DNA from 2 places in the Rhodococcus sp. AC861 genome. Region 1 is predicted to be linked to the other one. Evidence: riboswitches for the same ligand, from Rfam matches in the RefSeq annotation. Region 1 holds a riboswitch; the other holds the start of a gene.
The links. A riboswitch is a leader RNA that binds a small molecule or an ion and turns the genes downstream of it on or off. The one in region 1 is predicted to bind S-adenosylmethionine.
Positions count from the first base shown of each region.

Region 1 (7,151 bases):
CCAGTGAGTCGAGCAGCGCCACCAGCGAACCCAGCCGCGGGTGGTCGTAGAGTTGGGCCACGGTGATCTCGGGGAACCGCTCGCGCAGGCGAGTCACGAGCAGAGCCGCGGACAGCGAGCCGCCACCTGCTGCGAAGAAGTCGGCGTCCAGTGACCCGATCTCGGAGCCGAGCACGTCGCTCCACAACTCGGCCACCCATCCGGCCGTTCCGGCGAGAGCCGAGTCCTCGACGGGACCTCCGCGTCGGGGTAGCGGCCAGGGGAGCGCGGCGCGGTCCACCTTGCCGGACGTCCGCGTCGGCAGCTCGTCCACCAGTGCCAGTCGCGGAACCATCGCGGCCGGAAGTTGCTCTGCCAGAAGCTCTCGCGCGCGGACGGTGTCGAAGTCGGGGTCCGTGCTGACGAGGTACCCGACCAGGACAGGCGTGCCCGATCCGGTGGTGCGTACCGCTGCCGCCGCGCCGCTCACGCCGGGCAGGGACTGCAGCGCGTTGTCCACCTCACCCAACTCGATGCGTCGTCCGCCGACCTTCACCTGGTCGTCGGCACGGCCTTGGAACAGCAGCCCCTCCAGCTCGAGGCGCACGAGATCGCCACTGCGGTAGGCGCGTTCCCAGCCGAGGGACTCCATGGGTGCATACTTCTCGGCATCCTTCACCGGATCGAGGTAGCGGGCGAGCCCGACACCTCCGATCACGAGTTCGCCGACATCGCCGATCTGCACGGGTCGATCGTCGGGACCGATGACCGCCAGATCCCAACCGTCGAGGGGCAGGCCGATGCGGACCGGGCCGACGCCGTCCATCAGGGCGGCGCACGCGACGACGGTCGCCTCGGTGGGGCCGTACGTGTTCCACACTTCACGACCCGGAACAGCAAGGCGCTCAGCAAGATCGGGTGGGCAGGCCTCACCGCCGAAGATCAGCAGTCGAACGTCCTCCAATGCCTCGCGTGGCCACAGTGCGGCCAGCGTGGGCACCGTCGACACGACGCTGATGTCGCGGGCGACCAGCCACGGGCCGAGGTCCATGCCGCTGCGCACGAGCGAGCGGGGCGCGGGCACCAGGCAGGCGCCACTACGCCACGCCAGCCACATCTCTTCGCACGACGCATCGAAGGCCACCGAGAGCCCGGCCAGGACGCGGTCACCCGGACCCATCGGTCGATCCTGGAGGAACAGCCGTGCCTCGGCGTCGACGAAGGCAGCGGCATTGCGGTTGCTCACCGCGACGCCCTTGGGCTTACCCGTCGACCCCGAGGTGAAGATGACCCACGCATCGTCGTCGGGAGTGGGACGACCGACGTCGCGACCGGTACTCGGCGCGCCGGTGCTGGTGACTCCACCGGCGGAGATGATGGCCGTGACGCCCGCCTCGGAGAACACCATCTCGGCGCGCTCGTCCGGATCGTCGACATCCACGGGCACGTACGCGGCACCGGCGGCGATCACCGACAGGATCGCCGCGTACAGGGAGTAGCTCCCCGACGGCATCCGCACGCCGACGCGGTCCCCGGCGCAGACGCCGTGGCGCGCGAGCCAGCCCGCCCCCTCGTCGATGTTGTCCATGAGTTCGGCGTAGCTGACCGTGGTCGTGCCGTCGTCGAGTGCAGGCGCATCGGGCCAGGAACGCGCGGTGGCCTCCAGGATGTCCACGAGGGTGCGCTCCGGCGCGGCCAGATGGGAGCGGACGTACTCCTCGGGAATGCTGATCTGCAGGGACAAGTCGGGCGGCCTCTCGGGGTGAACAGCACTTCTCACATTCGTGACGACACGTTATTGCACGGCTAGTTTGCGGGTTGGTGAACAACTCCGCTGTACGGCCGACACGACGAGAACGAGTTGACAACTCGCGCTCCGCTTTGCCATTCTGCTCTCAGGTCACGAGTACCAGCATCAAGCCCCGGCTAGCTGGTCGGCAACCCTCCTCCGCGGTGGGGTGCTCCGGGTGACGACCAGGCTGCGTTCCGAGCACGGAACGCCGCAAGCGCGGATCGACGCTCACCTACTCGGCTATCGCCGTGCGTCGATCCCTCGACGGAGGGATTTCTCATGACCAGCACCCTGCAACGCCCGATCGCGTCGATCCACGGCAGCGAGCACGAGGTCACATGCACCGACGGACGTGTCGTCCGCTGTGCGGACTTCGATTACGCGGCGAGCGCCCCCGCACTGGACAGCGTCGTCGATCGAGTGCGAGAAGTGTTGCCCTACTGCGCAAGTGTGCATCGAGGCGCCGGATACAAGTCGCGTGTCTGCACCGCGGAGTACGAGGCCGCTCGGAACACCGTGCACGCGTTCTGCGGAGCGGACGACGACGATGTCGTGGTGTTCACCCGCAACACGACCGACGCTCTGAACTTGTTGGCGCGCTGCGTCCCCGGTGACACGGTGGTGCTGGACATCGAGCACCACGCGAACCTTCTTCCCTGGCGCAATCGCCGTGTCGTGCGGTCCGCGACCACGGTGCGCGAAACCCTCGACCGGTTGCGAGTGGAGTTGGCAACGAAACCCGCTGCGCTGCTGGCGATCACCGGCGCGTCCAACGTGACCGGTGAAGTGCTTCCGCTGGCGGAACTGGCGTCGCTCGCGCATTCGTTCGGCACACGGATCCTCGTCGACGGTGCTCAGCTGGTTCCGCACCGTCCGGTCGACCTCACCGCGACCGGAATCGATTACCTTGCCTTCAGCGGTCACAAGCTGTATGCACCGTTCGGTGCCGGAGTGCTTGTGGGACGCCGTGATTGGCTCGACGTAGCAGAGCCCTACCTGGCGGGTGGGGGAGCGACGCAGCACGTCGGAATCGACGACGCCTCGGCTCGGGAGAGCGTCGACATCCGGTGGGCCCCGTCGCCGGAGCGACACGAGGGCGGCACGCCGAATCTGCTGGGAGCGGTAGCGCTCGCCGCAGCGTGCGACGAGATCGAGCGCATCGGTTTCGACGCCGTCGCCGACCACGATCACGAGTGCACCGCGGCGCTGATCCGCGGCCTGAGCGCGGTGGACGGGGTGCAGGTTCTGCGTGTCTGGTCCGACTCGGAGGACATCGTCGGCATCGTCTCCTTCGCAGTGGCCGGCGTCGATCCATCCGTTCTGGCCACGGCGCTCGCCGACGATCACGGCATCGCGGTGCGAGCCGGCAAGTTCTGCGCGCATCCGTTGCTGGATCGTCTCGGTGTCTCCGGCGGCGCCGTCCGCGCGAGCATCGGCCTGGGTACGACGCAGGGAGACGTCGACCGAGTCGTCGAGGCGGTCGCTGTGACGTGCCTCTCACTGCGGCGCCGCGTCACCACGGGGTCGTTAGCATGAGCAGCGTGATGAGAGGTGGGTTGTGGCATCGGCGACACGTCGACTACTGCCGCGCCACGTCGAGTGCGTGTCCGGTCCGCTGACCACCCGACACGCTCTCCTCATCGACTGACTGGATCTCCCATGACCACCGTTCCACTCGACGCCCTCGTCGCTCTCGACCCGTCCGTAGCCGCGCAGGGAGCCGACATCGCGCCGCTGCAGTCGGACATCGTGCGCTTCTCTGCGGCGGACTTGTCCGAGGCGCAGAACAAGTACGCGCGCCTCAAGGCGGACCACCCCGACTCGCGCGTGTTCGTCGATCTCGACGTCCACATCGCATCCGACGCCCGTACGGCGCGTCGAGACGTGCTCGCGTCGGAGACGAAGCCCCGCGACGGCGTGCTGCAGTACGTCGGAACCGCGTCCGGGCTCGCAGGTCTGATCGCGGACATCGTCGCGGTCGACGTCGCGGACGGCGTGATCCTGCGGCCGATCGTCGATCGGTCGGCCGACGATGTCGTGCGGTCCATCGACGCCGATGTCGTTCCTGCACTGGCGATCCGGCGCGTTCGAGCGTCCTGATCAGACGTCCGGGCCGACGTCCACGGCAAGCCCGGCGGTGATGCGCAGCAATTCCGAGTACGTCGTACGGAACGTCGTGTTCGGGTGGCCCGCTGCCGCCCACAACTGCGGGAACGCCGCGAGGGCGGTGTCGACGTAGGTGGGCAGATTGGTGGGGTGACCCACCGGAGCGATACCGCCGACGGGTTGGCCGGTGGCGTCCTCGGCCACATCCCGAGGTGCGCGGGTGAGGATGCCGTCGACGCGTCGGCCCGTGGCGTCGAGGTCGACGTTGTGGGCGCCGGACACCAGGAACAGCACCGGATCGTCGTCGAGAAGCATCACCAGTGACTTGGTCACGGCACCCAGCTCGATCCCGCTCGCCGCAGCCGCCTGACGTGCGGTGTGCATCGGTTCCGGCCGGGTCACGACGACGCCGTGGTGACCGCGCGATATCAGGACGTCCGCGACGTGGGCCGCGCCGGGATGAGGAATCCGGGTCATGGTCGAAGGATATCGGCCGCGGCGGCCCGTCACCGGGTACTGGCCGTCCGGTGTGCTGTCTATCCTTCGAGGATGACTACTGCCTATTCGACAGCCCCGTCCGGTGACGCGTGGAAAGCCTTCACCGTGTCAGCCGAGAACCACGTCGCGACGGTGACTCTCGTCGGTCCCGGCAAGGGCAACGCGATGGGGCCCGACTTCTGGTCCGAACTACCGCTGATCTTTTCCGCGATCGATGCCGATCCGGAGGTTCGAGCAGTCGTACTCGCGGGATCGGGACGCAACTTCAGCTACGGCCTCGACCTGCCCGCCATGGCCGGCGACTTCGGAGCCGTCATGGGTGACAAGGCTCAGGCCGGTCCGCGCAGCACGTTCCACGACATGATCAAGCGGATGCAGGCGTCGATCAACGCTGTCGCCGATTGCCGCAAGCCCGTCGTCGCCGCCGTGCAGGGGTGGTGCATCGGAGGTGGCATCGACCTGATCTCGGCGGCCGACATCCGATACGCCAGTGCAGATGCGAAGTTCAGTGTCCGCGAGGTGAAAGTGGCCATCGTCGCCGACATGGGGTCCTTCGCGCGACTGCCCGCCATCATCGGCGACGGTCATCTGCGGGAGCTGGCACTGACGGGCCGCGACATCGACGCGGCGCGCGCACTGCACATCGGCCTGGTGAACGACGTCGTCGACGACGTCGACGCGATGCTGGAGCATGCGCGTCGCACCGCGGCCGAGATCGCCGCGAACCCGCCCCTGGTCGTGCACGGGATCAAGTCGGTGTTGGATCACAATCGCGTTGCGGCCGTAGATGATTCGCTGCGGTACGTCGCAGCGTGGAACGCCGCGTTCCTGCCGTCCGAGGATCTGGCCGAAGCGATCACATCCGTCTTCGAGAAGCGCCCCCCGAAGTTCGAGGGCAAGTAAGCGCCCGGAACGGCCCGATCAGCGGAAAGCGCTCTTCGGGTCGTTCCACAGCTGGTCGGTGAAGTCTTCGAGAACGACCAGCACGACGGAATCCTCCGCGCGACGCAGGATCGACTTGCTCGCGCGCACCTGCAGGATGTCGCCCTTCGAGTCGCTCATCCGCCACAGCGAATCCGCGCGGGTAGCGACGGTGGTCAGGAAGGTCTCGGCGATGTTGACGCCGAGCGGCTCGCTGGCCGGAAAGATGTCCTGGAGCGACAGTGCGTCGTCCGAGCGTGGGTTCTCCTCGTCGAAGCCCATGAGCTCGTCGAAGGCCTCGTTGGCGAACACCACGGAACCGCCGGGCTCGACTGCCAGCACCGGGACGGGAATGCGGTCCAGCACCACGGTGACCGGCAGTGACGGGAACTGAGTAGGGGTGGAGATAGCCTCCGAAGAGGAGTTTCTCCGGTCGCTGACAGCGTCACTCATCGCTCGTACCGCACCCTATCGTCGTCGATCGCGTCGTCGGTGTATCCGTCGATGTCTCTCGTGCACATCTCCGCCGGAGACGTCCGGGAGCGATGCTATCAGCGGAGCATGCAACCCGGACCGAAGAACAGCCAGGGTCCGGGTTGCCTGCGCGAACGGTGGATCAGTGGGCGCCGTTGTTCTTCAGACGCTCGATCGACGCGGTGACCTCGGCTTCGGCTTCCGCGCGGCCGACCCAGTCGGATCCGGTGACGTGCTTGTTGGGCTCGAGGTCCTTGTAATGCACGAAGAAGTGCTCGATGGCGTCGAGTTCGAACTTGGAGACGTCCGACAGATCCTGGATGTGATCCCACCGCGGGTCTCCCGCGGGAACGCACAGCACCTTGTCGTCGCCGCCGGCCTCGTCGACCATCTTGAACATCGCGACCGGGCGGGCCTCGACGAGGACGCCGGGGAAGACCGACTCCGGCAGCAGGACGAAGGCGTCCAGCGGATCGCCGTCCTCACCCAGGGTGTTCTCGATGAATCCGTAGTCCGCGGGATATCCCATCGCCGTGTAGAGGTAGCGGTCCAGGCGCAGGCGCCCGGATTCGTGATCGACCTCGTACTTGTTGCGCTGACCCTTGGGGATCTCGATGGTCACGTCGAACTTCACGTGCTCTGTCCTTTGCTCGGTGGCCACGTTCGTCTGGCGGCGCCCTGTTCACAGGCACCGGTGGTCAGACAGTAACCGTCCGCCCAGTCTCGGTTCGAGTGAAGGGTCGATAGGCTGCAGCGAGTGACCGACGAGCGAGGAGTGACGTGAGTTCAGGTAAGCGTCCCACCGGGCCGAGGCTCCGCACGCGGATCGGACTGGTCGTCGCGGCGCTCGCGATCCTCGTCGCGGCCGTGGTGGGCGTCGCTCTGATCACCCCGACGTTCATCGACGACACCGGTACCGACGTGGCGCTCGCACCGGAACCGGCGCCGATTCTCCCCGCTCCCGCGGTGGTCCCCGTGTCGCCGGACGCTCCCGCGCCGAGTCCTGCGGGACTGCAAGCGGTATTGACGCCGGCGTTGCAGAACCCGGACCTCGGCCGCTTCACCGGCACCGTCGCCGATGCCGCCACCGGGCAGGTGCTGTGGAGCGTCGACGCGGACTCCCCGATGACTCCGGCGTCGACGACGAAGATCCTGACCGCCGCCGCAGCGATGATGGCTCTACCGGCCGATCACCGTGTCACCACGAAAGTGGTTGCCGGTGATGCGCCCGGCCAGGTCGTCCTGACCGGCGAGGGAGATCCGACCCTCACCGCGGAGCCTGTCGGCCGACCCGGTTTCTACGACGGCGGTGCGCGTATCGACGATCTGGCCGAGCAGATTCGCAAGACCGGGACGGCGGTCACCTCGATCGCCGTCGACG
Region 1 is NZ_CEEDMW010000001.1:348,525-355,675, forward strand. Features, by position in the region: gene AC0IX4_RS01630 (Pls/PosA family non-ribosomal peptide synthetase) at 1-1,723, opposite strand, end outside; SAM riboswitch class IV at 1,878-1,994, shown strand; gene AC0IX4_RS01635 (aminotransferase class V-fold PLP-dependent enzyme) at 2,051-3,307, shown strand; gene AC0IX4_RS01640 (hypothetical protein) at 3,431-3,871, shown strand; gene AC0IX4_RS01645 (YbaK/EbsC family protein) at 3,872-4,354, opposite strand; gene AC0IX4_RS01650 (crotonase/enoyl-CoA hydratase family protein) at 4,427-5,278, shown strand; gene AC0IX4_RS01655 (nitrogen regulation protein NR(II)) at 5,297-5,749, opposite strand; gene AC0IX4_RS01660 (inorganic diphosphatase) at 5,913-6,404, opposite strand; gene dacB (D-alanyl-D-alanine carboxypeptidase/D-alanyl-D-alanine endopeptidase) at 6,551-7,151, shown strand, end outside.

Region 2 (7,151 bases), on a different contig from region 1:
GGTTTCGGGATCGAGTACGAACATTTCGACTACGCCAGCGCCGAGTTCTACACCCGGCACGGAAAGATGCTGCCGGACGGGTGGTTCGACGATCTGAAGACGTTCGACGCCATCTTCTTCGGTGCGGTCGGGTGGCCCGACGTGGTTCCCGACCACATCTCGCTGTGGGGCTCGCTGTTGCAGTTCCGTCGTCACTTCGACCAGTACGTCAACCTCCGCCCGATCCGGTTGATGCCGGGCGTCACGAGTCCCCTCGCGGGACGGGAAGTCGGCGACATCGACTTCTACGTCGTCCGTGAGAACACGGAGGGGGAGTACACCGACCTCGGCGGGCGCATGTTCGAGGGAACGGAGAGGGAGACCGTCATCCAGGAAACGGTCATGTCGCGCATCGGCGTCGACCGCATCCTGCGGTACGCCTTCGAGTTGGCGCAGACGCGACCGCGGCGGCGTCTGACCTCGGCCACCAAGAGCAACGGAATATCCATCTCGATGCCGTACTGGGACGAGCGCGTGGCGGCGATGGCCGCGAACTATCCGTCGATCGACGTCGACAGTTTCCACATCGACATACTCACCGCCAACTTCGTTCTGCATCCGGACTGGTTCGACGTGGTCGTGGCCAGCAACCTGTTCGGGGACATCCTGTCGGACCTCGGACCCGCGATCGCCGGGACCATCGGGATCGCACCGAGCGGCAACATCAACCCGGAGCGCAAGTTCCCGAGTCTGTTCGAACCGGTGCACGGTTCCGCACCCGCGATCGCAGGGAAGAACGTCGCCAATCCGATCGGTCAGATCTGGAGCGGCGCCATGATGCTCGACCACCTCGGGGAGCAGGAGGCCGCGGCCGCCGTGGTGAGAGCCATCGAGGATGTGCTGGCGAGCGGTGGGGATGCGCTGACGGCGGACATGGGCGGAACGGCGTCGACGGACGCGGTGGGCCGGCTGGTCGCGGACTGCATCACCGCCCCCTGAACCTGTCTGTCCAGCCGCACCGTCGGGGACAGGTTCGCTGTCACACCGCGAGGCGCCGTCCGATGTGACGGCGGCCAAGTCGGTGATTTGTCACCATGCCGTTCTTCAGTGTCGAACGTCGCGATTGACCATTATTTCTTCAGCGCGAGGACATCGCGCACACCATTCGATTCAGGAGACTCCATGTTCAGCATTCTCAACGGCCTCAGCTTTCTCAACTTCTCGTTCGGAGACCTGTTGCCCATCACGGATTTCCTGAACATCCTGAAGACTCTGAACGTCGGCTCGTAGGAGGCTTGTGGCGGAACACGACGATCCGAACGGTCCCACCGTCGGATCGTCGTGCGACGTGCCTATCGAGGGATGATGCCCGCATCCCGGTATCGCCCGAGTTGATCCGCGAAACTGTCTGTCGTGGAACGGAAGCCGAGGAAACCGGCTTGTCGACTCTTCGTCATGTCGGTCAGGCATTCCATGTCGCGCCCGAGGTCCGCATCGGTGTGCCACCAGGACGCCAAGCGAGTGACGTCAGATTCGACCAGGTCGTATTTCTCCGCGATACGCCGCCACACGGCAGGGGCATCGGACATCCGCGGTTCGAGCGGTCGCGGCTCGGAATCGAAGCCGACCGGCTCCACCCCGAAATGCGCCGCGATGCGCGGCCATAACCAACGCCACCGGAAAACGTCGCCGTTGGCAATGTTGAGCGCTTCGTTCGCGCCGTTCTCTGCGGTCGATGCCCAGATCATCTGTTCGGCCAACAACCCGGCGTCCGTGACGTCTGTCAGGCCGTCCCACTGGGTCTGCGAGCCGGGGAAGACGAACGGCGCCCCGGTCTCCTTGCAGATGGTCGCGTACACGGACAACGTGAGCGCCATGTTCATCGCATTGCCCACCGCGAAGCCGAAGATCGTGTGCGCTCGATGCACGCTCCAGGTGTAGCCGAGTCGCTCCGCCCCGGCGAACAACTCGTCCTCCTGGGCGTAGTAGAAGTTCGGGGTGTCGAGTCGATCCTCGGACTCGTGGAACGGCGTTTCGGCCGTGACGGCGTCGCCGTATGCATCGAACGGTCCCAGGTAGTGCTTGAGTCCGGTCATCAGGGCAACGTGGCGTACCGATTTCTCGTCCGCCAGTGCGTCGACGGTATTGCGCAGGGTCGCCGTGTTGACCTCGATGTTCTCGGCTTCGGTGTCCTGCTTCATCCACGCGGTGAAGAAGACGATGTCGGGAGCGGTTCCTCGCAGTGCCTCACGGAGCCCAGCGATGTCCATCAGGTCCGCGGTCACCGGTGTCACCCCCTCCACCGGGAGCGAGGTCTTGCGAGACAGCCCGTAGGTGGTCCACCCGGCCTCGACGAGTTGGCGGCAGATGGTCTGCCCCGATATGCCGGTCGCGCCGACGACGAGCGCCGTGCCCGGACGTGGTGAAGCCATGGACGAAGTGCCTCCGCTCTGGGGATCGCGTGTCGATCCCGCCGTCCGGCTACCCGTGGGCGCCGAGACGCAATCAGGAGGGCGTGAGCGAGGAGGACATCACGGTGTCGCATAGCCGTGCGAGCGATACTCCGTCGGCACGCGAGCGCTGTACGAGTACCCGTACCGCGTCGTCACGGTCCACACCGAGCTGCTCCATCACTATTCCTGTGCACTGGTCCAGCGACGCGACCGTGGACAGTGCGGTCACGTACCGCACCGCGTCGTTGGAGGACGCGGCGGCGATGACCTCGTCGAGCCGCTCGGAGAGCGCTGCCAGAGCCTCGGCCGGTCTGCCGGACCGTGCCCGACGGCTGTGTAGTTCGACCAGGGTGGCGGCGACGGCGGCCGATGCGTCGAGGGTGTCCGAGTGTGTCCGCCGATGGAACACGGTGTCGTGACCGATGGCGATGCGATCGCGTCCGCCTTGTTTCGCGGCGTACATCGCCTCGTCGGCGCGGGCGATCATCGCATCGAGCGCAGCGTCGACGTCGATGACGTTGTCGGTCCGGTCGAGGGTCGACGGGTGTGCTCGCGATGTTCCGATGCTGACCGTGACCGCGCATTCGGCGCGGACGGACCGCAGTACCGACAGTGCGACGTCGGCTCCGGGAGCGTGGTGGGCGACGACGAGGAATTCTTCTCCGCCGAGTCGCGCGACGATGGCGCCGCGAGGCACCGCGGACACGATCGTTCGGGCGACCGACTCCAGGGTCCGGTCGCCGTACGTGTGTCCGTGCGTGTCGTTCACGGCTTTGAAGTTGTCGATGTCGATGACCGAGGCGGTGATCGTCGCGTCCAGGCCTACCGCCGTGCGGAGCATCCCGTCGAGGAGCGGCAGAACACCTCGCCTGTTGAGTAGCCCCGTCAGGACGTCCGTTCGCGCCAGCAGGTCGTACCGGCGGCTCACGTCCGCCATCGACATGCGCAGGCTCCAGACCAGCAGAACCGGCACGACGACGATGGTGAGCGACGCGCCGGCGGCGACGGCGTCCGCTCCCCGGCTGGACGCGGAGTCCACACACAGGGCGGTCCCCAGGCCGGCCGCGAGGGTGGCGAACGCGGTGGCCGTCCTCGGCGGGGATGCCGAGGCCGCCAACACCGGCACGATCGTCAACAGCGCACTGACTGTCAACGTGTCGGCCGGGTCCGCGATACCGACCGCAGCCGCCGCGGTGCCGACCACCGCCATCGCGCCCGTGACCACGAATTGGCGTTCGGTCAATCGTCCGGTCCGGACCACGATGCCGACCACGACGACGGCAAGAACGATGGCGAGCGCCGTGGCCACCACGGGAACGAGACCGGGGTGGAACAAGCCGGGAATGCCCCATCCGGCTGCGAGTAGGAATGCGGACATGGTCACGGTGGTGGCCATCGCCAGTGATCGACGATCCTGGAATCGTCGCGAGGTCGACACGGCGGGCAGGTGTCGAGACGCTGACGTGAACCGACTGCGACGACCGGCATCGCTGTGTCGTCTCACACGAGTACCTCGGTTCCTGACCCACCGGCGGGAAGTCCAACTGTTCCGATGAGGGTACCGATTCACGGGCCTGACCGGGGCGTTCGAGCGCGAACAGGCGCTGCACCCGGCACCGGTCTCGTCGTCGGAGCAGGACGGCGACCGCATTGTCACGAGTCAGAATCACCGTGATCTCATTAGATCGAGGCGAAATCTGTTGCGCGATTTGACGTCTCGATGTTCCGGGTCTAGATTTCTGCTCACCATCAGGAGCGACCGAGAGACCTGGCTCGTCGACGTCGCAGCAACCCCCCTCTCCTGTCGAGGGTGTGGGTGCTACCGCCAGGACCGATGGAGGAGCACCGATGAACCACGATCCGCGGCGACGCCTGCACGTCGACCTGTGCCGAGTGAGCACCTGCGTCTGTACGCGCTGCTCCTGACTCGCGACCCCGACTTCCCGCCTCGAAAGGCCCCCCGATGTGCCCTGCTGTCTCGACCCCTGACCCTTTTCTCCGGTTCGTCCGGTGACGCAACTCGACGCTCGCCCCTCCGCGGCCGCCGCGGTGGACGACGTCCGTGACGAGGACCTCGTCGTCGCACGGACCTGGCATCCCTGGCGGTGGATCATCGCCGTCGCCACGCTGGTGGTGGTGGCGCAGTTCGGGCACGGACTGGCCACGAACGCCGGATGGGACTGGGGGACCTTCGCTCAGTACTTCACGGCCGCATCGGTCATGTCGGCACTCTGGCTGACCATCCAATTGACGTTCTGGGGAACGCTGATCGGGTTCGCCATCGGTATCGCACTCGCAGTAGCTCGGTTGTCGGCCAACCCGGTGCTGCAGGTGATCGCCTGGTTCTACATCTGGGCGTTCCGATCCATCCCGCTCATCGTGCAGCTGTTGTTCTGGTTCAACATCGCGTACCTCTACCAGACGCTGTCGCTCGGAATCCCGTTCGGACCCAGCTTCTTCCGGTTCGATGTCAACAACGTGATCAGTGGCTCCACGGCGGCCATCATCGGCCTGGCGCTGCACCAGGCGGCGTACTCCGCCGAGATCGTGCGGGCCGGCATCATCTCGGTCGATCAGGGTCAGCTGGAAGCAGCTGCGGCGCTCGGAATCCCGAAGCGGCGTGAATTCTTCAAGATCGTTCTCCCGCAGGCGATGCGGGGGATCCTGCCGAATGCGGCGAACGAAGTCATCAGCCTGTTCAAAGGCACGTCCATCGTGTCGGTCATGGCGATCGCCGAGCTGTTCTATCAAGTGCAGGTCATCTACGGCCGCAGCGGCCGCGTCGTTCCGCTGCTGATGGTGGCGACAGTCTGGTACATCATCCTCACGTCGATTCTGTCGATCGTGCAGTTCTACGTGGAGCGCCACTACGCGAAGGGTGCGGTACGCACCGTCCCGCTGACGCCACTGCAGCAGATACGGAAGCGATTCTCCGAGATCACCTTCGCCCCGAGAGGAGCAACACGATGACGCACTCCGTCGACGACTCCACCTATGCGGTCGAGGTGCGAGGTGTGCACAAGTCCTTCGGTGCGCTGAAGGTTCTCGACGGCGTGGACCTCGTCGTTCGTCCGGGTGAGGTCACCGCGATCATCGGCCCGTCCGGGTCCGGGAAATCGACACTCCTGCGGGTGCTCAACCACCTCGAGAAGGTCGATCGAGGAACGGTTCGCGTCGATGGTGACCTGGTCGGATATCGCCGCAGAGGCGCCAAGCTGCACGAACTCAGCGGCCGGGAGATTCTTCGACAGCGATCGAGGATCGGGTTCGTCTTCCAGAACTTCAACCTCTTCCCGCACCTGACCGTGCTGGAGAACGTGGTCGAGGCGCCGGTGTCGGCGCAGAAGCGCCCGCGTGCAGAGGTCGAGACCGAGGCGCTCGCGTTGCTCGAGCGTGTCGGTGTCGGAGCCAAGGCCCACGACTACCCCCGTCGCCTGTCCGGTGGTCAACAGCAACGCGTCGCCATCGCTCGGGCGCTGGCTCTGCGACCGAAGGTGATCCTGTTCGACGAGCCCACCTCGGCTCTCGATCCGGAACTGGTGGGTGAAGTTCTCGAAGTCATCCGCGATCTCGCCAGGGACGGGGCCACGCTCGTCATCGTCACGCACGAAGTCGCATTCGCCCGGGAGATCGCCGACACGGTGGTCTTCATGGACGGCGGCGTGATCGTCGAGCAGGGTACTCCCGCGGAACTCCTCGATTCACCCACACAGGACCGCACCAAGGCGTTCCTCGCACACGTTCTCTGACACCTCACTCGTCTTGCACTTCTCACCCACAAGGAACAGCCATGTCCGCACCACGAAGAACCGTCGCCCTCCTCACCGCTGCATTCGCCGCCGTCACCCTGACCGCGACGGCGTGCAGTGAGCCGACCGCCGAGTCCGAGGTCGTCACGACCGGAGGCCAGGTTTTCGACCTCACTCCCGAACAGTCGGGACGAGTCCGCGCGGAGAAGGTCGACGAGATCGCGGCCGAGGTTCCACAGGCCATCCGCGACCGCGGCACCCTCGTCGTCACCGGAGCCAGCGGCACGGCGCCGCCGCTGCGCTTCTACGCCACAGACGACACCACGACCGTCGGCTCCGAGGTCGACTTCTCGTATCTGATCGCCGACATCCTCGGTCTCACACCGCAGATCGAGGTCGCCGACTGGTCGCAGAACTTCGTCAAGGTCGATTCGGGCGAGAACGACGTGTTCATCTCCAACGTGACGGTGACCGAGGAGCGGAAGGACAAGTACGACTTCGCGACCTACCGTCTGGACAACATCGCGTTCGAGGCGAAGAAGGACAGTGGCTGGACAGTGTCGAAGAGGCAGGACATCGCCGGGAAGAAGATCGGTGTCGGTTCCGGAACGAACCAGGAGCAGCTCCTGGTGGACTGGAACGCGCAGAACGTGGCGGAGGGTCTCGCTCCGGCCGAGATCGCCTACTACCAGCAGACATCGGACTACTACCTCGCCTTGGGCTCGGGGCGTATCGACGGCTACCTCGGCCCCAACCCGTCCGCGATCTACCACGCCGCGACCGGTGGGGAGACGGAAGTGGTGGGCACCCTGTCCGGCGCCGGTGATGCACTGCAGGGTGAGATCGCTGTGCTGACGAAGAAGGACAACGGGCTCATCCAGGCCGTGCACGACGCCATCGACCACGCGATCGAGGACGGCAGCTACCAGAAGGTTCTCGATCGCTGGGGTCTGCAGAGCGAGGCCGTGCA
Region 2 is NZ_CEEDMW010000004.1:376,072-383,222, forward strand. Features, by position in the region: gene AC0IX4_RS15265 (tartrate dehydrogenase) at 1-978, shown strand, start outside; gene AC0IX4_RS15270 (SDR family oxidoreductase) at 1,332-2,411, opposite strand; gene AC0IX4_RS15275 (diguanylate cyclase) at 2,485-3,870, opposite strand; SAM riboswitch class I at 4,176-4,273, shown strand; gene AC0IX4_RS15280 (amino acid ABC transporter permease) at 4,443-5,402, shown strand; gene AC0IX4_RS15285 (amino acid ABC transporter ATP-binding protein) at 5,399-6,181, shown strand; gene AC0IX4_RS15290 (ABC transporter substrate-binding protein) at 6,223-7,151, shown strand, end outside.
Region 2: linked by a shared signal. The riboswitch ahead of AC0IX4_RS15280 (amino acid ABC transporter permease) and the one ahead of AC0IX4_RS01635 (aminotransferase class V-fold PLP-dependent enzyme) in region 1 are both predicted to bind S-adenosylmethionine.